Regions from separate parts of the Intrasporangium calvum DSM 43043 genome, predicted to be linked through region 1. Evidence: riboswitches for the same ligand, from Rfam matches in the RefSeq annotation. Region 1 holds a riboswitch; the other holds the start of a gene.
What was found. A riboswitch is a leader RNA that binds a small molecule or an ion and turns the genes downstream of it on or off. The one in region 1 is predicted to bind thiamine pyrophosphate.

Region 1 (10,997 bases):
GCGACCGCCGTCAGCTCGCGGCCCCCTTCGGTGAGGCGGAGCTCGACGCCGGCTGCGGTGGCGACCCGTCGCCAGCCCACGGCGCGCAGGTAGGTCTCGATCTCGTCGACCGACGGGCCGCTGATCCGCCCCCAGGTCAGCTCGGCCCAGCCCTCGTCCGTGACCCCGCACGGTTGCCTCGTGCTGGTCCCGAGCGGGCGGAGCTCACGACCCAGCTCCCGGGCGTGAGCCCGCAAACCCTCGTAGGCTGAGAGGTCGTCGGCGTGGACTCGAGCGGTCAGCGCCCAGGCGGCGAAGCCGAGGACCAGGGCCACCGCGGCAGCGGAGGCGAGGAGGATCCCGTGCGGGCGGCGCCCGACCGGGACGAGCGCGGCGGGCTCGGCCGGGGTCGGGACGGGGCCCGGCTCCGGCTCGAGCGACCAGCCGCCTTCGGCGGGCCAGGTCCGGCGAGCCATCTGCCCATCATCCCCGGCGGGGGCGTGGACGAGAGGGCGATCGAGCGAGACGAGGCCGCCCCAGTCGGCGCGGCGCGCCCACCGCAGCCCCGACCGCAGCAGCAGGACGAGGGCCGCGACGGCGATGGGCACGCCGACGGCGGTGGTCGTCAGACCGAGGCTGTAGCCGTCGGGCAGCTGGGCGAAGCAGAGCACCGTGGCGACGACGGGGAGCCATCGCCGGGCGGCGGGGCTGCCGTCGCCCTCGCGATCCGTGGCGGCGAGGAGCGGCAGGGCCCAGAGGAAGTACCAGCCGAGGAAGGCGGGCGCGAGGACGATGAGGGCGAGGAAGGCCCAGCCGGCCGCCCGGACGATGCGCCCCTCCCACCCCCGTGGGGCCTCCTCAGGGCGGTCCCGGCGGGGGGCCAAGGGCTTGGCCGCAGCCAGCCAGATGAGGACGAGGACGAGGGCGAGCACGACGAGACCGGCCCCCCGCGCGACCGAGATGCCCGACTCGCGCCACTCGGGGCGCCCGAGCACGTGACCCACGGCGCCGACCGCCATGCCGACGGCCGTGGGCAGTGAGGTCCACTGCTCGTTGCGGCCCGGCGTGGTCCCGGGGTTGAGCCAGGCGGCACCCAGCCCCGCGGCCCGGCTGACCAGCGCCATGGACAGCGCGGCGGTCACGAGGGTGAGCGCGAGGCCTGCGGCGGCCTCCCGACGCCGAAGAGCGCCCGTCCACTCGGCCGCTCCCTCCTGCGCCCCCAGCCGCGTCCCGGCGAGCCGACGGGCCCACAGGAGAGCGACGAACGGCAGCGCCACCACGGCGGTCACCTTCACCAGGGCCCCCACCGAGACGAGCAGGACGGCGGGGACGAGACGCCCGCGCAGCGCGAGGGAGAAGCCGGCGACGACGGCAGCCACCATGAGCGCGTCGTTGTGGGCGCCGCTGATGAAGTGCGCTCCGACGAGCGGGGTGGCGATCGCGAGCCAGGCGGCCTGCCGGCCGGGCGCGCCGACGCGGCGGGCCACGTCGGAGACCGCCCACGCGAGGACCACGACCGCCGCGACCGCGACGAGCCGCAGCAGCAGGAGCGCCACCCAGAGGTGGTCCCCCGCCACGGTGGCGGCGATCCGGGCGACGAGCAGCCACACCGGTCCGTACGGCGACGGGGACTCGAGCCACGTGGGAGCGGTCGACTCCCGCCAGGGTGAGGTCAGGTCGCTGACGCCGTGCTCGTACGGGCTGAGGCCCTCGGCCCACAGCGCGCCCTGCGCGGCGTAGGAGTAGAGGTCCCTGCTGTACAGGGGCGCGGACGCGACGAGCGGCGCGAACCACAGGGCCGCCGTGACCCACCACCAGCGTTCGCCGACAGCCGCGGCCCTCAGTCGCCACCAGGCGAGGACGAGCGCACCCATCGCCAGGACCGACGCCGTCGCGGCCAACGGGGAGCCGCCTGACTCCGCGCTCGGGGCCAGTCCGGGCCAGAGGATGCGGGTGTGGAGGATCGGTCTCGAGCCGGACCCCCAGGACGAGAGTGCCAGGGCGACCGCAGCCGCGAGGCCGGCGTAGCGCCACCCAGCCGCGGCGCGCGACCCGGCGGCCCCCGGCTCGTCACTCATGGGTGATGGGTTCGTCTCCCCAGGCGAGAAGGCGCCACCCCGCGTCGGGGTCGCCCTCCATGGTCACGACGAGCGTGTTGTCCAGCCGTCGGGAGTCGAAGAAGCCCGGGTCGAGCCCCGTGGCGGCGGCCACCCAGACCCGCATCGCCGCCCCGTGGCTCACCGCGACGGCAGACGCGTGACCGTCGCCGGCGATGCGCCGGATCGCCGCCTCGTAGCGGGACATGAAGCCGATGCCCGAGTCACCGCCCGGGATCGCATGCTCCGGGTCGTCGCGCCAGCGCTTCACCGCATCGATGAACGGGCCCCACTCGGTCGACATCTCGTAGTCGCCGGCCTGGATCTCGCGCAGTCCCGGCAGCACGACGGCGTCGACGCCGAGCGCGGCCGCGAGGGGCTCGGCCGTCTGCTGCGCGCGCAGCAGGTCCGAGACATAGATCGCCCCGAGGTCCTCGGCGGCGAGCTTCGCGGCCAGCTCCCGGGCCTGCTCGCGCCCGGCCTCGGTGAGGTGGAGGCCCGGGACGGCCGTGTCGAGCTGGCGGGCCACGTTGGCGTGCGTCTCACCGTGGCGGACGAGGAAGAGTCGCACGGTCACTCGCCCTTGTCGGCGACGCCCGTCAGGCACTGGACGGCGGCCGGGTCGACGTCCTGGTCCGCGTAGAAGTCCGGCGCCTCGACGGGCAGCGTCTCGTGGGGCGGGACGGTCAGGTCCACCTCGTGGACGGTGAGGACGTTGAGGTCGGCGGTGGAGACGAGGGAGATGGCCACCCGGATGTCGAGCGCCTCGTCCGTCGTGTTCGCGAAGGTGCCCGCGAAGCTCCAGACCCCACCGGACTGGTCGCACGAGTCGGTCTCCAGCATCGCCTCGAGGTCGAACGCGCCACCGGGGACGGCCTCCGAGGGGTCCGCCGAGGCGGTCTGCGTCTCGTACGGGGTGAGGGTCGGCTGGATCGGGACGCTGACGGTGCCCTCCTCCGTGGGTGCGGGCTCCGGTTGGCCACACGCCGCCACCCCGAGGAGCGAGGTGACCGCGAGAGCGAGCCCAGCGGCATACGTCAACGGTCTGCGCACGGGGCCATTGTGCCCTGTGCGCCGGGCTCAGGCCGGGAGGAGGAGCCGGGCGGCGAAACCGGCGGCCACGACGGCCACTCCGGCGATGATGGCCACGGTGTCAGCGACCCGCCACGTCGCCTCGGCGGCCCAGGTCCGACGACGCGCCTCGGCGAACCCGCGCGCGTCCATGGCGAGCGCGAGGGTCGCGGCCTGCCCGAGGGCCCCGATGAGCAGGCCGCCGGTGACGACGACCGCCTCACGCAGCCGGGCGACGAGACCACGGTCGGCCCGGACACCGCGCACGCGACGGGTCTTCATCAGCTCGTCCCACAGCGCGTCGAACGACTGGACCCGTTGGAGGGCTGCGGTGGCCGCGACGACGGGTCTGGGCGGCAGCCGCAGACGTTGGGCGAGATGGTCACCCAGGCGCTCCGGGTCGAGGTAGCCGACCACGAAGGCCGAGGGCACGACCAGGCACAGCACCCGCAGACCGGCGCCCGAGGCGACCTCGACGTCGCGGCCCCCGAGGAGCCACGCCGACCACGCCACCCCCAGGACGGCGAGGGCGGCTGGGGCGAGGCGCGTCAGCACCCCGCGGACCCGCCCCGACGGCCGACGGCCCGGGCCGGGGGCGACCAGGCCGATGAGCCCGAGGAGCACCTCGACCCCGAGCACCGCCAGCCCCTGTCGCCACGTCTCCAGCAGCGCGGGCAACGGGAGGACGCTGAGCCCGACGGCCAGGAGGGCCAACGGCCCGACCCGGGCCACGAGAGGACGACGCTCCGGCGTCTCCGGGGGCGGCCTCGGTGGAGGCGTACTGAGGTGGAGGGTCTCGTCCGCCCGCCCGATGGCGCCCTCGTCGTGCGTCGTGAGGACGAGGGCGGCCCCTTCGTCGCGGGACGCCTCGAGGATCCCCATGACGGCCGCCCAGGTCAGGCGGTCCTGCCCGACGGTCGGCTCGTCGGCGAGGAGGAGCGCCGGTCCGTGCAGGATCGCCGCGGCGACGGCGAGCCGGCGCTGCTCCCCGCCGGAGAGGTGCCGCGGGTCGACCGCGCCAAGGCGGTCCAGCCCGAGGGCCGCCAGGACCTCGTCCGCCCTGCGTCCACTGACTGCGGCATCCTGTCCGAGCGCCCTCGGCGTGGTGAGGACGTCGTCCCGCACCGTGCGCCCGAGGAGGGCAGAGGCGGACCGCTGTGGAACCCAGGCGACGACCTTGGCCAGGTCGGTCGAGGCCCAGTCGTGGGGCGGGGGCGGCCCGTTCGCGGGGGTCAGCGCCGAGGCGACGTCGACGCGGCCCGAGGTCGGGGCGCTGAGCCCACCCAAGGCGCCCATGAGCGAGGTCTTGCCCGACCCGCTCGGCCCGACCAGCGAGAGGACGCGGCCCGCGCGCACCTCAAGGTCGACGTCGCTCACCGCCGTCGTGGTCCGGCTCTCGGCTCCGAGGCGACGGGTGCGGTGCTCGACGGTCACGTCGCGGGCCGCGACGACGACGTCGTCCCGCCGAACCAGCCCCGCGGCGGCCGCACCGCTCGGCCACGGCGTCAGGGCGATCTCGAGCGGCTCCGGCTCCGGCCAGCCCGGCACCCAGATGCCCTCGGCGACGAGCCGGCCCGCGTGCTCGTGCAGGACCGCCACCGGCGGGCCATCGGCCAGGACAGCCCCCTCGGCATCGAGCACGACGAGCCGGTCGACGAGGTCGACCCACCCGGTCAGCCGGTGCTCGACGACCACGAGGGTCAGCCCCCGCTCGCGAGTCACGACGTCGACGAGCCCTCGCACGGAGCCTGCCGTCGCCGCGTCGAGCATCGCCGTGGGCTCGTCGAGCAACAGCACGCTGGGCTCCATCGCCAGCGCACCGGCGAGCGCAAGACGCTGCGACTCACCACCGCTCAGCGCGGCCGGCGGGCTGTCCGCCGCCATGGTCAGCCCGACCTCCGCCAGCGTCGCAGCAACCCGCGGTGGCATCTCGCCCCGAGGCAGCTCGACGTTCTCGAGGCCGAACGCGACATCCCGGCCGATCGTCGAGGCCACCACTCCGGACCCCGGGTCCTGGAGCACCAGGCCGACCGAACCGGGGCGGTCCTGCGGCGCCTGCCCGTCGATGGTCACGGACCCCGAGAGGTCACCCGAGTCCGCGGTCAGGAGCAGTCCGGCCACCGCTCGCAGCAAGGTCGACTTGCCCGAACCGCTCGGCCCGGCGAGCAGCACCCGCTCGCCGGGCTCGATCGTCAGGTCCAGGCCCGACAGGACCGGGCGGCTCCGGCCGTAGGGACGCCAGGTGAGGTCCTCGACACGGACGCCGGCTCCGGCGGGCGCGCGAGTCCCCCCGCGGGCTGCCCCCGAGGGCGTCGCGGCTGAGGCTGCTCCGCCCCGGCGTTCCGTGGTCGTCATGGCCGTGCCGACGCGTCAGACCGCGTTTCGCTCCCGGACCTCCTGACCGGGTGGGAAGGCGTTGAGTGCACCCACGTAGGCCAGGAACCGGGTCAGCCACACGGACAGGAGGGAGCCGAAGACGGCCACCGACGCGCCGAAGAGGAACAGGTAGGCGACCTTGTAGCCGAAGTCCCACTCCTGGTACCACGAGTACCACTCGTAGACCGCCTCGAACGCGCCGCCGAGGAACCCACCGAGCAGCAGGGGCGCCCAGCGGTACGTCGCGTAGGCGAACGCCGCGAAGCCGAGCTCGACGCCGAGGCCCTGGACGAACCCGGAGATGAGCGTGGTCAGCCCCCACTGGGTCCCGATGAGGGCCGAGACGACCGCGGCGAGCAGCTCGGTGAAGACGGCAGCGCCGGGCCGACGGATGACGAGCATGCCGACGATGCCGGCGACCAGCCAGGGCCAGTTGAGCAGAGCCGACAGCGGGGGGAACCCCGCGGAGATGAGGTTGGACGGGGTCTCGTAGGCGAGTCCCCAGGCCCAGTAGGCGACGCCGAACGCGACGCCGAGGAAGGCGCAGGTGAGCAGGTCGATGGTCCGCCAGCGCGGAAGCGCTCCGGACGCGCGGATCTCAGTGGGCCTGACCCGTTGCGATGTGGTCATGATGTGTGACTCCCGTGGTTTCCTCGAGAAGGTGGATACCTCGGGGAGGACACCCACCGGCCCACGTCGTCCGTGGCCGGCGCCGGAGCGACGAGTCACGAGAAGACGGAGCACGCGGGTGTCCTGAGAATTACCGACTCCCTTCGCCGGTGCTAACCGGAGCAGGTTCGAGGGTCTGCGGCTGCACGCGTGTCGCGGGCCGCACTCTCAGCGCTGGGGCGCTCCCCTGTCGTAAAGAGGGTGGTGCTGTTCAGTTTTCAGCCCGACTCTACTCCCGCCGACATGGGTACAGTCACACCATGGCCAAGGCGACCAGATCGGCGAACGACGACGCGACCACGCCCGGAGAGGACCAGCACTCGCCACTCGGCGGGCTGGTCTGGAAAGCGATCACCGTCACCTCGACGGTCGTCGCGACGAGGCTCGCCACGACGGTCGCCTCCAAGGGGTGGAAGCTCGCGACCGGCAAGCCGGTCCCGGTGCGCGGTGACTACGAGAAGGAGCGGACGCGGGACGTCATCGCGTTCACGGCACTCTCGGGCATGATCATGGCCGGCACCAAGGTGGCGGCCGAGCGCAAGGCGGCCGAGTACTACCGGCAGTCGACCGGTCACCTGCCGAAGGCGCTCGAGCACACGAAGCTGACCCGCAAGGAGAGGAAGGCGCACAAGAAGCTCGAGAAGGCCACGGCCAAGGCCGAGAAGGGCGCTCAGAAGCTCACCTCCTGACTGCGGTGCACTGGCTCCCGCGAGGGTCCCGAACCCGGCCCAGGCGCCGGACCGGCGTGATCCTCGCGTCACCCCTTCCGGCCGGGGCCCCCGGGGTGGTGTGCTAGGAGTGGCACGCACCCGGACCGTCCGAGGAGGACCACACCCATGAAGGCAGTCGTCGGAGACCGGATCACCATGGCCGCGGAGCACGTCGGCGAACGGGTCCGCGAGGGCACGATCCGCGAGGTGCACGGCGAGAACGGGGCGCCCCCCTACCTCGTCGAGTGGTCGGACGGACACTCGGGGCTGATCCACCCCGGCCCCGGCTCTGTCCTCAAGTGCGAGCACGAGGAGACGAGCAGCCAGGGCAGCTGAGCCCCACTGGCACCCGCCCCGCGCGGGGTGAGCAAGGCCCGGGACCAAAGTCCCTACTCCCGGCACGGGGTCGGCGACACAGGATGCTGGTAGGCGGGACCCCTCGTCAGCCTGCGCCTTGAGGCAGGGCCCGCCGTGCACGGCTGGAGACCGCCATGACCGCTACGGAGATCAGCACGTCATTCGCTACCGCCCACCGTCCCCTCGTCATCGAGTTCCACGAGGGCGACCGCACGATGGCCGACCTGCTCGGTGGCAAGGGCGCGGGGTTGGCCGAGATGACCCGCCTCGGGCTGCCCGTGCCGCCAGGTTTCATCGTGACGACGGAGGCCTGTCGCGCCTACCTCGCTGCCGGCGGTGACCCGGAGGGCCTGTGGGACCAGGTCGACGCGGCCCTCGCCGACCTCGAGGAGCGTTCCGGCCTGGTCCTCGGCGACCCGGCCCGGCCCCTGCTCGTCTCGGTCCGGTCCGGAGCGAAGTTCTCCATGCCGGGGATGATGGAGACGGTCCTCGACATCGGTCTGAACGACGCGGTCGTCGCGGCCCTGGCCGAGCGGGGTGAGTCGCACTTCGCGTGGGACAGCTACCGACGCCTCGCCCAGATGTACGGCCGGACCGTCCTCGGCGTCGAGGGCTCGCGGTTCGACGACCTGCTGACCCGGGCGCGGGCCCATGCGGGGGTCGGCACGGACGCCGAGCTGGACGATGCCCACCTGCAGCAGCTCGCCACCGACTTCCGGGCGCTCATCGTCGCGGAGACGGGCCAGGAGCTGCCGCAGGACGCCGGGACCCAGCTGCGCGAGGCGGTCCGCGCCGTCTTCCGCTCGTGGAACGGCGAGCGCGCCCGCCTCTACCGGGCCCACGAGGGCATTCCCGATGACCTCGGTACGGCCGTCAACGTCGTCCAGATGGTCTTCGGCAACCGGGGTGATCGCTCGGGCAGCGGCGTCTGCTTCACCCGCGACCCCGTGACCGGGGCCCCGGGCGCCTTCGGGGACTATCTGCCCGACGCTCAGGGCGAGGACGTCGTCAGCGGGGTGCGCAGCCCGATGGACCTCTCCGAGCTGCACCGACGCGACCCGGAGATCCACGCCGAGCTCTCCCGGCACCTCAGGTCGCTCGAGACCCACTACCGCGACCTGTGTGATGTCGAGTTCACCGTCGAGCGGGGGCGGCTGTGGATCCTCCAGACCCGACTGGGCAAGCGCAGCCCGGCCGCTGCCTTCCGGATCGCCGTCGAGCTGGCCGACGAAGGCGTCATCGACCTCGACGAGGCCCTGACCCGGGTCAACGGCCACCAGCTGACGACGCTGCTGCACCCGTCCTTCCAGGCGGCCGCGGCCGCACCACTCGCCGGCGGCCTCGCCGCCAGCCCCGGAGCGGCCGTGGGGCAGCTCGTCTTCGACGCGGCCACCGCGATGGAGTGGGCCGGTCTCGGCCGGAGCGTGGTGCTGGCCCGCCCCGAGACGAGCCCGGACGACTTCGGCGGGATGCTCGCCGCCAAGGCGGTCATCACCTCGCGCGGTGGTCTCACCTCGCACGCGGCGGTCGTGGCCCGGGGACTGGGGAAGACGTGCGTCACGGGCATCGAGAAGATGGTCGTCGACCCGGCCGCCCGAACCGCGACCTTCCACGGCAGCCGGGTGCTGACCGAGGGCACCGTCGTGTCGGTCGACGGCAGCACCGGCGAGCTCTTCGAGGGCAGCCGGGAGATCCAGGCGAGCGTCGTCGCGACGGCGATCCAGGAGACCTCGGCCGGAGGTCCCGTCGGCCGGCCCGAGGACCCCACCGCTCGCGGCGTGCTCCGTCTCCTCGAGCAGGCCGACAAGCGTCGCACCATGGGCGTCCGGGCCAACGCCGAGACCCCGGAGGAAGCCCGCACGGCCCGTCGCTACGGCGCCGAGGGGATCGGCCTGTGCCGCACTGAGCACATGCTCATGGGGCCACGCCGCCAGCTCGTCGAACGCGTCGTCACGGACGACGACGCAGCGGGCGCCCTCGCCGAGATCGAGGCGCTCGCGCTCGACGAGTTCACGACGCTCCTGACCGTGATGGAGGGGCTGCCGGTCGTCGTGCGGCTGCTCGACCCGCCGCTGCACGAGTTCCTCCCCGACCTCGTCGACCTCTCCGTCTCGGCTGCGGTCGCGGCGGCGAAGGGTGAGCCGGAGGACCCCGCGGCGGAGCAGCGCCTCGCCGCCGTCCGCCGTCTGCACGAGGCGAACCCGATGCTCGGGCTCCGTGGTGTCCGGCTGCTCCTCGTGCACCCGGAGGTGGCTCAGGTCCAGGTGCGGGCTCTCGCAGAGGCGGTGTCGCGGCTCCTCGAGGAGGGCCGCAACGTCCGCCCCGAGCTGATGCTCCCGCTCGTCGCGGAGGTGGCCGAGCTCGAGGCTGCGCGCGGACGCGTGGAGACCGTCATCGCCGAGGTCGGGGCCCGGCACGGCAGGACCCTGGACATCCCGATCGGAGTCATGATCGAGCTGCCCCGGGCCGCGCTCACGGCGGATGCCCTCGCCGCCCACGCCGACTTCTTCTCGTTCGGCACCAACGACCTCACGCAGACGACGTGGGGCATCTCGCGGGACGACGCCGAAGCGAGCTTCCTCGCGGCCTACCGCGAGCAGGGCATCATCTCGGCCGACCCGTTCCAGACGCTCGACGAGGTGGGCGTGGGAGCGCTCGTCCGGTTGGCCGTGGAGAAGGGCCGGGCGACCCGCAGCGGCCTCGAGCTCGGGGTCTGCGGCGAGCACGCGGGCGACCCGACGTCCATCGGGTTCTTCGCGAAGGCGGGCATCGACTACCTGTCCTGCTCGCCCCCGCGGGTGCCCGTGGCGCGGCTCGAGGCCGGCCGGCAGGCCGTCCTCAGGTCAGCCGGCGCGCTCCCCACCTCCGACACGAGGTGAGCTGACCCGACCGTATGCCGCTGGGCTGGCTTGCGCTGCAATCCGGCCCAGCGCTGCGGTGGGGTTCGGGGTCTCACGGCACGGGTGGGTCGTGGGGCTCTCGGTGGGTCGCGGCATAGACGGCGGCCTGGGTGCGTGTCTCCATGCCCATCTTGCTGAGGACGGACGAGACGTAGTTCTTCACCGTCTTCTCGGCGAGGTGGAGACGGTCGCCGACCTGGCGGTTGGTCAGGCCCTCGGCGATGAGGTCGAGGATCCGGCGCTCGACGGGCGAGAGTGCCTTGAGGCGCGGGTCGTGCTCCTCGCGCGCGGCCCACCGGTCCCGGAGCGCCTTGGCGTGGGGGTGGTCGGACAGGTCCTCCCCTGCCGCGACCCGGCGGATCGCGGCGACGATGCCCTCACCGCTCAGCTGTTTGAGCAGGTAGCCGGAGGCGCCGGCGAGCACCGAGGACACGAGGGCCTGCTCGTCGTCGTAGGACGTCAGGATGAGGGCCTTGATCCGGGGGTCGACCGACCGGATCTCGCGGCAGACCTCGATCCCGGACCCGTCGGGGAGGCGGACGTCGAGCACCGCCACGTCGGGCAGCAGCGCGGGGATGCGCCGCGCTGCCTCACGGGCCGAGCCGGACTCGCCGACGACCTCCATGTCAGGCGCCGCCTCGACGAGGTCCCGCAGGCCCCGCCGCACGATCTCGTGGTCGTCGAGGAGGAAGACCTTGGTGGCCGCCGTCGTCGGGGTGAGGGGATCCATGGAGGAGGTCACTTCCTGCCTGGTGTCTGGCTGTCGCGCCGGGCGTTCCACTCCAGCGCCGTGCCTCCGGTCGAGACGCGGCGGATCTCCAGGCAGCCGTGGTGCGCGG
Region 2 (10,997 bases), 1.9 Mb from region 1:
GGTGCCCCTCGATCTGGATCCGGCCGTGCTGGTCGACGTGGGTCGACATCGGCACCTTGTGGGCGGTGTTGCGGAAGGACCAGGTGACGCCGAGCGCCACAAGGAAGAGCGCGAAGGTGATGAGGAAGTACGCGATGAACGGCATGGGCAGCTCGCGCGCGGCTTCCTCGCCCTGTGCGACCAGGGTCAGGACACGATCAGACATGCGGCACAGCGTACCTCCCAAGGGGCTCGGTCCGGAGCGACCGTGCGGCGCTCGAGACCGCGGCGCCGGGCCGTAGGCTGTTTCCCATGGTCCCCGAGCTGTCCGTCGTCATCCCCATGTACAACGAGGAGGACGTGCTCCCGCTGCTCGTCCAGCGGCTGCGTCCCCTCCTCGACGGCATGGACGTGGCGTACGAGGTGGTGGCCGTGGACGACGGCAGCACGGACCTGACTCCCGCCCTGCTGCACCGGTACCACCGCGAGTGGCCGGCCCTGCGCGTGCTCCGCCTCCGCGCCAACGCCGGGCACCAGGCCGCGATCTCGGCCGGCCTCGCCACCGCCCGGGGCGCCTACGTCGTCACGCTCGACGCGGACCTGCAGGACCCTCCCGAGGTCATCCCGGAGATGCTGTCGGCGGCGAGGCGGGACAACGTCGACGTCGTCTACGGCGTGCGCAGCGACCGGTCGTCGGACACGTGGTTCAAGCGGGTGTCGGCCCAGACCTTCTACCGGTTCATCCGGGTCATGTCCGGCACGTCGGCCCACGCGGATGCCGGGGACTTCCGCCTCATGTCGCGGGCCACGGTGGATGCCGTCAACAGTCTCCCGGAGCACAACCGGGTGCTCCGCTTCGTCGTGCCGGCACTCGGCTTCCCCTCGGACACCGTCGAGTACAAGCGTGAGGAGCGCGCGGCAGGATCGACGAAGTACCCGCTCATCAAGATGATCCGCCTCTCGGTCGACTCGCTGACGGGCATCTCGACGGCACCGTTGCGGCTCGCGACGATCGCCGGGTTCGTCGGCGCCGTCCTCGCTCTCCTGCTCATCGGATACGGGCTCGTCGCCCGCGCCCAGGGCCACACCGTGGCCGGCTGGACCTCCACGGTGGCCGTCGTCGCCGGGGTGGGCGCCGTGCAGCTGGTCTGCGTGGGCATCCTCGGTGAGTACATCGGCCGGATGTACGCGCAGCTGCAAGGGCGCCCGACCTACTTCGTCGCGTACGACTCCCTCACGGAGAGCTCGCCGCAGCACGGGCCGACCGACACGCCGCTGCCGGCCACGCCCCGTGACGAACACATCCCGACGCAGACCGTGCGGGCCGACACCGACGGCTCGCCCGGCTCGCCCGGCACGCCTGCGCGACTGCGCTGAGCGCCACCCGGTCCGCCCCGACCATCACTGCCGGGGGCGGGCCGTGACGAGCAGGCTGACACCGGGCAGGCCACCCACCGGCAGGTACCGCTCGGCGGTGATGATGGCGCGCAGCCCCGTGTTGACGATCGGGTGCAGGTCCTCGAGGTCCGAGCCGGTCGAGGCTCGCCGCCGGAAGGCCACCACGGGTCGGAGCAGGACGTTCCAGGAGCGGACGCTGTCGATGACGAAGCCGCCCCGCTCCAGGAGGGCGAGCAGCTCGGGACGGGTGTAGCGGCGCAGGTGGTGCACGGCCTCGTCGTGTGCGGACCAGAGCCGTGGGTCGGCGGGGACGGCGACGAGGTACGTGCCGCTCGGCTTGAGCACGCGGTGGGCCTCGCGGACGGCGCCGTCGTCGTCGGCGAGGTGCTCGAGGATGTCGAAGGCGACGACGAGGTCCTGGGTGTCGTCGGCGAGGGGCAGGCGGGTCGCGTCGGACCGGAGCACCGGCAGCCCCCGTTCGTGCGCGACGGCGGCGCCCTCGGCGCTGTACTCGAGAGCCGTCGCCTCCCAGCCGGCGCGTTGCAGCACCATCGTGTTGCCGCCGCCGGCAGCCCCGATGTCGATGGCCCGGCCGGGGGTCAGGCCCCGGATCGCCTCCGCTAGCAGGTGTCGCCGCTCGCGGTACCACCAGTGCTGCCCCTCGAGCTGAGCGAGCTTGCGGACCTCAGTGCCCTCCATGCCGCGCCATCATGCCAGTGCGCAGAGGTGGATGGGCCAGTGGGCGCCGCAGTCGGCCGAGTCAGCGGATCTGGCCGTCGCCCTCGACGATCCACTTCGTCGTCGTCAGCTCCGGCAGCGCCATCGGCCCCCGGGCGTGCAGCTTCTGCGTCGAGATCCCGATCTCGGCACCGAAGCCGAACTCGCCTCCGTCGGTGAAGCGGGTGCTCGCGTTGACCATGACCACGGCTGCGTCGACCTCGGCCGTGAAGCGCCGTGCGGCTGCGCGGTCCTCCGTGACGATGGCCTCGGTGTGCCCGGAGCCGTGTCGGCGGATGTGCTCCATCGCCGCGTCCAGGTCGTCGACGACGGCGACGTTCATCTCGAGTGCGAGCCACTCCGTGTCGAAGTCCTGCTCCGAAGCGATGGCGTATGCCGCTGAGCTGGCTTCCGCGTAGGGCCTGACGTCGGGCGTGACGTGCAGCTTCACCTGCGCGTTGGCGAGGTCGGTGAGCACCTTGGGGAGGAAGTCCGCGGCCACCTCACGGTGGACGAGCAGCGACTCGGCCGCGTTGCACACGCTCGGACGGTGCGTCTTGGCGTTGGTCGTGATCGCGGCGGCCTGGTCGAGGTCGGCGGCTCGGTCGACGTAGACGTGGCACACCCCGACCCCTGTCTCGATGACCGGGACGGTGGACTCGCGCACGACGGTCTGAATGAGGTCGGCTCCCCCGCGTGGGATGACGAGGTCGACGCGGCCGCGCGCGGTCATGAGGGCTCGGGCGGCGTCGCGGCCGCCCTCTCCGAGGAGGGTGATGGCGTCCTCCGGCAGGCCCTGACCGGCCAGGGCGAGGCGCAACGCGATGACGGTGGCCCAGTTCGTGGCCCCGGCTGCTGACCCGCCGCGGAGGATCACTGCGTTGCCCGACTTCAGGCCGAGTCCGGCTGCGTCGACGGTGACGTTGGGCCGAGCCTCGTAGATCATCCCGATGACGCCCATCGGCACCCGGACCTGGCGGATCTGGAGCCCGTTGGGCAGCGTCGAGCCCCGGACGATCTCGCCGACCGGGTCGGGCAGCGCCGCGATGTCCCGTAGGCCCTGGGCGGAGGCTGCGACGCGCTGCTCGTCGAGGCGGAGCCGGTCCTGGAGGGCCTCGCTCATGCCGTTGGCGCGGCCGCGGTCGAGGTCCTGGGCGTTGGCCTGGAGGATCTGCGGGGTGGCGACGACGAGTGCGTCGGCGAGCGCGTGGAGGGCGGCGTCCTTCTCGGCGCGGCTCAGCTGGGCGAGCCGGCGGGAGGCGACGCGGGCCCGGTCGGCGAGCTGGTTGACGTGCTCGACGACCGAGGGGTCGATGGTGTGGGACATGGTTCAAGGGTAGGCGCCTCACCCTCTCAGCGGTCCCGCGCGTCCGTTGCCCGGTGGCTGCCGCGTCCTACCCGGGCACCCCGGGATGCGCGTTCGCGGCCAGGTCGCTATGGTTCTGACCGTCCTTCACGGGAGTCCGGAGCACCGGGCTGAGAGGGGGCTGACGCAGCCCCGACCGTCCCAACCTGATCCGGATCATGCCGGCGCAGGGACCAAGGAGTTGCGATGACGCAGAGTCCCCGGCCGTTCCCACGGCTGCACGTCCTCACCGACACCCGCGGCGGTCGCGACCCCCTCCGCGAAGTGCGGTGCGCGATCGCCACCGGCCGGGCGGCGGTCCAGGTGCGGGCCAAGGACCACACGGACCGCGAGGTCCTCGCCCTCACCACCGCGATCCTCGGGCTGGCCCGTCCCGCAGGCACGCTCGTCATCGTGGATGACCGCGTCGACGTCGCGTTGGCCGCCGGCGCGGACGGCGTGCACCTCGGGGCCACCGACCTCCCCGTCGCGGAGGTCCGACGCGTCGTTCCCGCAGGCTTCGTCATCGGAGCCACGGTGCGCACCCCCGACATGGCCCGCGCCGCCGAGTCGGCCGGCGCCACCTATCTCGGCGCCGGACCGGCTCATGCGACGACCACCAAGGCCGGCCTCCCAGAGCCACTCGGACCACCCGGCCTCCGTGCCGTCACCGCAGCCACGGAGCTGCCCGTCATCGCGATCGGTGGTGTCACCCCCGAGCTCGTCCCCGCCCTGCTCGCCGCCGGCGCGCACGGCGTCGCCGTGGTCGCCGCGCTGTCCGAGGCAGCCGACCCGGCCGCGACGGCAGCGGCTCTCACCGCCGCGCTGGTCGGTCCGTCCGACCAGTGCGACGGCGAGCCGGCCGACGGTCGGATCGAGGTCCGCCCGTGAGCACGGCACCGGGACGAGGTGCCGCGGTGACCACGGCAGCCCCCCAGGACCGGCACTCGGCCCTCGTGGAGTCAGGGGTCTCCACGAGGGTCCGCGTCGCCGTCATCGGTGGCGGCATCATCGGGCTCGCGAGCGCCTGGCAGCTGGCTCGGGCGGGCTGTCAGGTGACGGTGCTCGACCCGGGCGTCGCGGGGGGAGCCACGCACGCCGCCGCCGGGATGATCACCCCGTCGAGCGAGGCCACCTTCGGACAGGAGGCACTCCTGGCGGCGAGCACGGCGTCCGCCGGTCGCTGGCCCGCCTTCGCCGCCGACCTCGCCGCCGACTCCGGGCTGCCCATCGACCTGCGCCGCGAAGGCACCCTCTTCGTCGCGGCCGACCACGACGACGAGCAGGTCCTCGCCCGGCAGGCCCGCCTCCTCGAGCGGTACCACCGGGCCGTCGAGCGGCTCCCGAGCCGGGCGGCCCGTCGCCTCGAACCGGCGCTGTCGCCGCGCCTCGCCGGCTGCCTCGTCATCGAGGACGAGTCGGCCGTGGACCCGAGGCGCGTCGCCCACGCCCTCCGCATCGCCATCACCAGCCGCGGGGGCGAGTTCCGCCCCCTGCTGGCCCGCCCCGAGCTCCGGGACCGTCGCATCGTCGGTGCGGAGCCCGCCGTGGAGCCGACCCGCCGGTCCGTGGAGCCGGTCGGGCACGCTCGGCCCCACTCGAGCCACGCGGACGTCACCGTGCTCGCGGCGGGTTGGGCGACGTCCGGGCTCGCGGCCCACCTGGGGCTGCGGGTCCCCATCCGTCCGCTCAAGGGCCAGGTGCTGCGGCTCCGACCGGCCGCGCCCGACGTCCTGCACCGCATCGTCCGGGCATCCGTGCACGGCCGGTTCGTCTATCTCGTGCCCCGCTCCGACGGCGAGGTCGTCGTCGGCGCCACGAGCGAGGACGTCGGGGCCGACCCGAGCGTCACCGCCGGCGCGGTCCACGACCTGCTCCACGACGCCATCGAGATCGTCCCCGAGCTGTCCGAGGCGGCGCTCGTCGAATCCACCGCCGGGCTGCGACCCGCCACCCCGGACAACCTCCCGGTCGTCGGGCCGTCCGGTGTCGACGGGCTCGTCGTCGCCGCCGGCCACGGGCGGGACGGCATTCTCCTGGCACCGCTGACGGCCGACGCCGTCGTCGCGCACGTCCTCGGTCTCCCGCAGCCGGAGCACGCCGACCACTTCGACCCACGACGCTTCGGCACCCAGGAGGACGAGTGAACGTCATCGTCAACGGCGAGCAGCACCGCCTCGAGCCGGGCACCACGGTCGCCGCGCTCGTCGGCACCCTCGGTCTGCCGAGCCGCGGCATCGCCATCGCACTCGACCGGGTCATCGTCCCGCGCTCGCGCTGGGCCACCGAGGTGCTCAGTCCCGGCGCGGAGCTCGAGGTCGTCACCGCAATGCAGGGCGGCTGACATGGCCGGCACACCCTCACGGCCCGACCCGGTCACCATCGACGGGCGGCCCACCATCGACGGCCCCCTCACCATCGACGGCACCGAGCTCGGCTCCCGGCTCATCCTGGGCACCGGGGGCGCGACGAGCCACGCCTCCCTGGAGGCGGCGGTCCGCGCCTCCGGGACCGAGCTCGTCACCGTCGCGCTGCGCCGCGTGCCGAAGGACGGCGTCGGCGGGCTGCTCGACCTCCTCGGGGACTGCGGTGTCCGGCTGCTGCCCAACACCGCAGGGTGTCGCACGGCCCGCGACGCGCTCCTCACGGCCCGGCTCGGACGGGAGGCCCTCGAGACCAGCTGGGTCAAGCTCGAGGTGATCGCGGACGACCGGACGCTGCTCCCCGACGTCGTCGAGACCATCGACGCGGCAGAGCAGCTGGTGCGGGACGGTTTCGTGGTGCTGCCCTACACGAACGATGACCCGATCGCGGCCCAGCGCCTCGTCGACGCCGGCTGCGCGGCGGTCATGCCTCTCGGCGCGCCGATCGGCAGCGGCCTGGGGATCCGCAACCCCCATGCCATCGAGCTGATCCGTGAGCTCGTCGACGTGCCGGTCATCCTCGACGCCGGCATCGGGACCGCCTCCCACGCGGCCCTGGCGATGGAGCTCGGCTGTGACGCGGTCCTGCTCGCCACCGCGGTCACCCGGGCCGAGGACCCGGAGGCGATGGCCCGTGCCATGCACCACGCCGTCGAGGCCGGCTGGCTCGCGCGCCACGCCGGGCGCATCCCGGTCCGCCGCCTGGCCCGCGCATCCTCCCCCACCGAGGGCCTGGTCGAGTGGTGAGCCTGCGGGAGGCTGCTGGGCTGGCCATCGCGGTGACCGACCGGTCGCAGGTCCCCGGGAACCGTCCCCTCCTCGATGTCGTGCGGGCCGTGCTCGAGGGCGGCGCTCACGGGGTGCTGGTACGCGAGCGCGACCTGGCCGACGAGGAGCGGGCCGCCCTCGTCACCGGGGTCGGCCCGCTCTGCGCCGAGCACCAGGCCCTGCTCCTCGTCGCCTCCCCGCTCCCCCATCCCCACCTCCCCCATCCCCACCTCCCCCCTCCCCAGGGTCGATGTGACCGATCGAGATCTGCATCGGTCGATCACATCGAATCGGGAGAGGGGAGGCGGCTGGGCCTGCACCTGAGACGCCATGAAGGGGTGCCCGCAGACCTCGACCGCGTCGCCACGTTCGTCGGCCGCTCCTGCCACGACCTGGCCGAGCTGCGGCGCGCGGCCGACGACGGGCTCGACCACGTCACGCTCTCTCCGGTGGCCGCGTCCGTCTCGAAACCCGGTCACGGCCCGGCGCTCGGACCAGCGGGCCTGCGCCGTCTGGCGAGCACGGTCCGGCGCGAGCACCCCACCCCGCCAGTCATCTTCGCGCTGGGCGGCGTCGACGCCGCGAACGCCGGCCACTGGATCGCGGCCGGTGCTGACGGGGTCGCCGTCATGGGCGCCGTGATGCGCGCGGCCGACCCGACCGCGGCGATGCGCGCCGTCGTCGACTCGGTCCGCGCAGCCAGAGCGGGAGCCTCATGACGGGCCGTCAGCACACTCCCCCGGGCGCCGGTGCCGCGCGGCAGGCCGAGCACGCTCCGACACCGCCGGTTGCGCTGACCATCGCGGGATCCGACAGCGGCGGAGGGGCGGGGATCCAGGCCGACCTGGCGACCTTTGCGGCCCTCGGCGTCCACGGTGCGAGTGCGGTCACCGCCGTCACCGTGCAGGACACGACCGGGGTGCACGGCGTCCACGCGCTCCCGGTCGACGTCGTGCTCGCACAGGTCGACTGCGTCCTCGCCGACCTGGCCCCGACTGTGGTCAAGGTCGGCATGCTCGGCGAGGCGTGCCTGACGCTGGCGGTGGCCCGGCTCGCGGCCGCGGGCCGGCTGCCCCGGCTCGTCGTCGACCCCGTCCTCGTCTCGACGAGCGGCCACTCGCTCGCCGCGGACGGCGTAACCCAAGCCCTCCGGGATCACCTGCTCCCCCACGCCGTGCTCGTCACCCCCAACACGGACGAGGCGGCCGCTCTTCTCGATGTCGGGCCGGCCCGGTCAGTCGACGAGCAGGCCGACCAGGCCCAAGCGCTCCGGGCGCTCGGCGCGACAACCGTGGTCGTCACGGGCGGCACGGTTCGGACCGCAGCCGGCGCCGACCGGGTCGACGTCCTCGCCGAGGCCGCCGGCACGCACGTGTTCCGCTCCTCCGAGATCGCGACCGACAACGACCACGGCACCGGCTGCACCTTTGCCTCCGCGGCCGCAGCCTTCCTCGCCCGCGGCGAGAGCACTCGCGACGCCGTCCTGTCCGCGCGCGGCTTCGTCCGCCACGCCCTGCGCACGTCGGCCGGCTGGCGACTCGGAGCCGGACGCGGCCCCGTCGCCCACACCCGCACCACCTTCCTCGACCCCCCGGCCAGCCCCCTCACCAGCCCCCTCACCAGCCCCCTCACCAGCCAAGGAGCCCCCCGATGACGCACGCCAACCCCGCGCGGAGCAAGGTCTACGTGCCGAGCGAGCCCAGCGGCATACGGGTGCCGTTCACCGAGGTCACCCTCACGGAAGGCAACGAACCCTTCCACCTCTACGACACATCGGGGCCCGGGAGCGTCGCCGAGGAGGGTCTCCCGCCCGCCCGGGCTCGCTGGATCGAGGGCCGCGCCGACGTCGAGACGTACACCGGTCGGGAGCGCGACCTCGCCGACGACGGACGCTCGGCCGTCCGACGGGGTGAGGCGTCCCTCGAGTGGCGCGGCGAGCGGCGAGCACCGCTGCGCGCCAAGCCCGGCCGGCGGGTCACTCAGATGGCGTACGCGCGCGCCGGCACCGTCACCCGAGAGATGGAGTACGTCGCGGCCCGCGAGCGCTGCGACGTCGAGCTCGTCCGATCGGAGGTCGCCGCGGGCCGGGCCATCATCCCGAGCAACGTCAACCATCCGGAGAGCGAGCCGATGGTCATCGGCCGGCGCTTCCTCGTCAAGATCAACGCGAACATCGGCAACTCCGCCGTGACCAGCTCGATCGCCGAGGAGGTCGAGAAGCTCACCTGGGCGACGCGCTGGGGTGCCGACACCGTGATGGACCTGTCCACCGGCGATGACATCCACACCACCCGCGAGTGGATCGTGCGCAACTCGCCCGTCCCGATCGGCACCGTGCCGATCTACCAGGCGCTCGAGAAGGTGGACGGTGACGCGTCGCAGCTCTCGTGGCCCGTCTTCCGCGACACCGTCATCGAGCAGTGCGAGCAGGGTGTCGACTACATGACCATCCACGCCGGGGTGCTGCTGCGCTACGTGCCGATGACGGCGCAGCGGATCACCGGCATCGTCAGCCGCGGCGGCTCGATCATGGCCGGCTGGTGCCTGGCCCACCACGAGGAGAACTTCCTGTACACGCACTTCGACGAGCTCTGCGAGATCTTCGCCCAGTACGACGTCGCGTTCAGCCTCGGTGACGGGCTGCGTCCCGGCTGCACCGCGGACGCGAACGACGAGGCCCAGCTGTCCGAGCTGCGCACCCTCGCCGAGCTGACGAAGCGGGCGTGGGAGTTCGACGTCCAGGTCATGGTCGAGGGTCCGGGCCACGTGCCGCTCAACCTCGTCAAGGAGAACGTCGACCTCCAGCAGGACTGGTGCCACGGAGCTCCGTTCTACACGCTCGGCCCGCTCGTGACCGACGTCGCGCCCGGCTACGACCACATCACCTCGGCGATCGGCGCCGCGCACATCGCGTGGCACGGCACGGCGATGCTCTGCTACGTCACGCCCAAGGAGCACCTCGGGCTGCCCAACCGGGACGACGTCAAGACCGGCGTCATCACGTACAAGCTGGCCGCGCACGCCGCCGACGTCGCCAAGGGGCACCCGTACGCGCGCGACTGGGACGACGCCCTGTCCAAGGCGAGGTTCGAGTTCCGGTGGGAGGACCAGTTCAACCTGTCGCTCGACCCCGACACGGCCCGTGCCTTCCACGACGAGACCCTGCCCGCCGAGCCGGCCAAGACGGCGCACTTCTGCTCGATGTGCGGCCCGAAGTTCTGCTCCATGCGGATCTCGCAGGACGTTCGGAGGTATGCCGCTGAGCGCGGTCTCACGGACGAGGTGGCCGTGGGTGCCGGGCTGGCGGAGAAGAGCCGCGAGTTCGTGGAGCTCGGCTCGTCGGTGTACGTCGAGACCCCTTGACCACACCTGCGGCCCTCTCCCCGTTCGAGGTATGGATCGACGACCAGGAGTTGCTCCATACCTTGAACGGCGACGCTCCCACGCGGGGCGCCTCACTAGGCTGGGCGCCGTGTCACCTCGCTCCGTCATCAGCAGCGCCCGCCGCCTCGTCGTCAAGGTGGGCTCCAGCTCGCTGACCGGGGTCGACGGTGGCATCGACCACGCTCGGCTCATCGCCCTCGTCAACGCGCTGGCCCACCAGCACCTTCGGGGAGCGCAGATCGTCCTCGTCAGCTCGGGGGCCATCGCGGCCGGGCTGCACCCGCTCGGCCTGACCGCACGCCCCCGGGACCTCGCGACCCAGCAGGCCGCAGCGAGCGTGGGTCAGGGCGCCCTGCTCGCCGCGTACACGCAGTCCTTCGCCGCCCACGAGATCACCGTCGGACAGGTCCTCCTCACGGCCGAGGACGTGACCCGGCGGACCCACTACGCCAACGCCCGGCGCACCCTCGAGCGGCTGCTCGACCTGCGCGTGCTGCCCATCGTCAACGAGAACGACACCGTCGCGACGTCGGAGATCCGGTTCGGCGACAACGACCGCCTCGCCGCTCTCGTGGCGCACCTCATCGACGCCGACGCCCTCGTCCTCCTCTCGGACGTCGACGCGCTCTACGACGGGCCACCGAGCCGGCCCGGGGCACAGCGCATCCCGATCGTCGCCGGCCCCGAGGACATCGCCCACGTCGCGATCGGGGGCAGCGGCTCCAAGGTCGGCACGGGCGGCATGGCGACCAAGATCGAGGCGGCCCGGATCGCGACGGCCGCCGGGGTCACGACGTCGATCACCGCCGCGGACCGCATCATCGAGGTCCTCCGGGGCGAGGACGTCGGCACCCTCTTCCTCCCCATCGGTCGGCGGGGCCGGTCCCGGCGGCTCTGGCTCGAGCACGCGACCTCGGCGCGTGGGCGGCTCATCGTCGACGAGGGCGCGGTGCACGCTCTCAAGGAACGCAAGAAGTCGCTGC

Region 2: it holds a riboswitch for thiamine pyrophosphate, as region 1 does, so the genes downstream of both, thiE (thiamine phosphate synthase) here and INTCA_RS16795 (ECF transporter S component) in region 1, are expected to answer to the same signal.

What each region holds. Positions count from the first base shown of each region.
Region 1 covers NC_014830.1:3,674,378-3,685,374, forward strand. The annotation lists gene mptB (polyprenol phosphomannose-dependent alpha 1,6 mannosyltransferase MptB) at 1-2,057, opposite strand, end outside; gene INTCA_RS16780 (histidine phosphatase family protein) at 2,050-2,652, opposite strand; gene INTCA_RS16785 (hypothetical protein) at 2,649-3,128, opposite strand; gene INTCA_RS16790 (ATP-binding cassette domain-containing protein) at 3,156-5,501, opposite strand; gene INTCA_RS16795 (ECF transporter S component) at 5,517-6,152, opposite strand; TPP riboswitch at 6,274-6,390, opposite strand; gene INTCA_RS16800 (DUF4235 domain-containing protein) at 6,452-6,880, shown strand; gene INTCA_RS16805 (DUF1918 domain-containing protein) at 7,028-7,237, shown strand; gene ppdK (pyruvate, phosphate dikinase) at 7,393-10,137, shown strand; gene INTCA_RS16815 (response regulator) at 10,211-10,888, opposite strand; gene INTCA_RS16820 (GAF domain-containing sensor histidine kinase) at 10,897-10,997, opposite strand, start outside.
Region 2 covers NC_014830.1:1,560,479-1,571,475, reverse strand. The annotation lists gene INTCA_RS07125 (hypothetical protein) at 1-205, opposite strand, end outside; gene INTCA_RS07120 (glycosyltransferase family 2 protein) at 292-1,356, shown strand; gene INTCA_RS07115 (class I SAM-dependent methyltransferase) at 1,381-2,076, opposite strand; gene INTCA_RS07110 (glutamate-5-semialdehyde dehydrogenase) at 2,138-3,421, opposite strand; TPP riboswitch at 3,540-3,651, shown strand; gene thiE (thiamine phosphate synthase) at 3,647-4,330, shown strand; gene thiO (glycine oxidase ThiO) at 4,327-5,586, shown strand; gene thiS (sulfur carrier protein ThiS) at 5,583-5,783, shown strand; gene INTCA_RS07090 (thiazole synthase) at 5,785-6,609, shown strand; gene INTCA_RS20105 (thiamine phosphate synthase) at 6,606-7,349, shown strand; gene thiD (bifunctional hydroxymethylpyrimidine kinase/phosphomethylpyrimidine kinase) at 7,346-8,284, shown strand; gene thiC (phosphomethylpyrimidine synthase ThiC) at 8,281-9,993, shown strand; gene proB (glutamate 5-kinase) at 10,103-10,997, shown strand, end outside.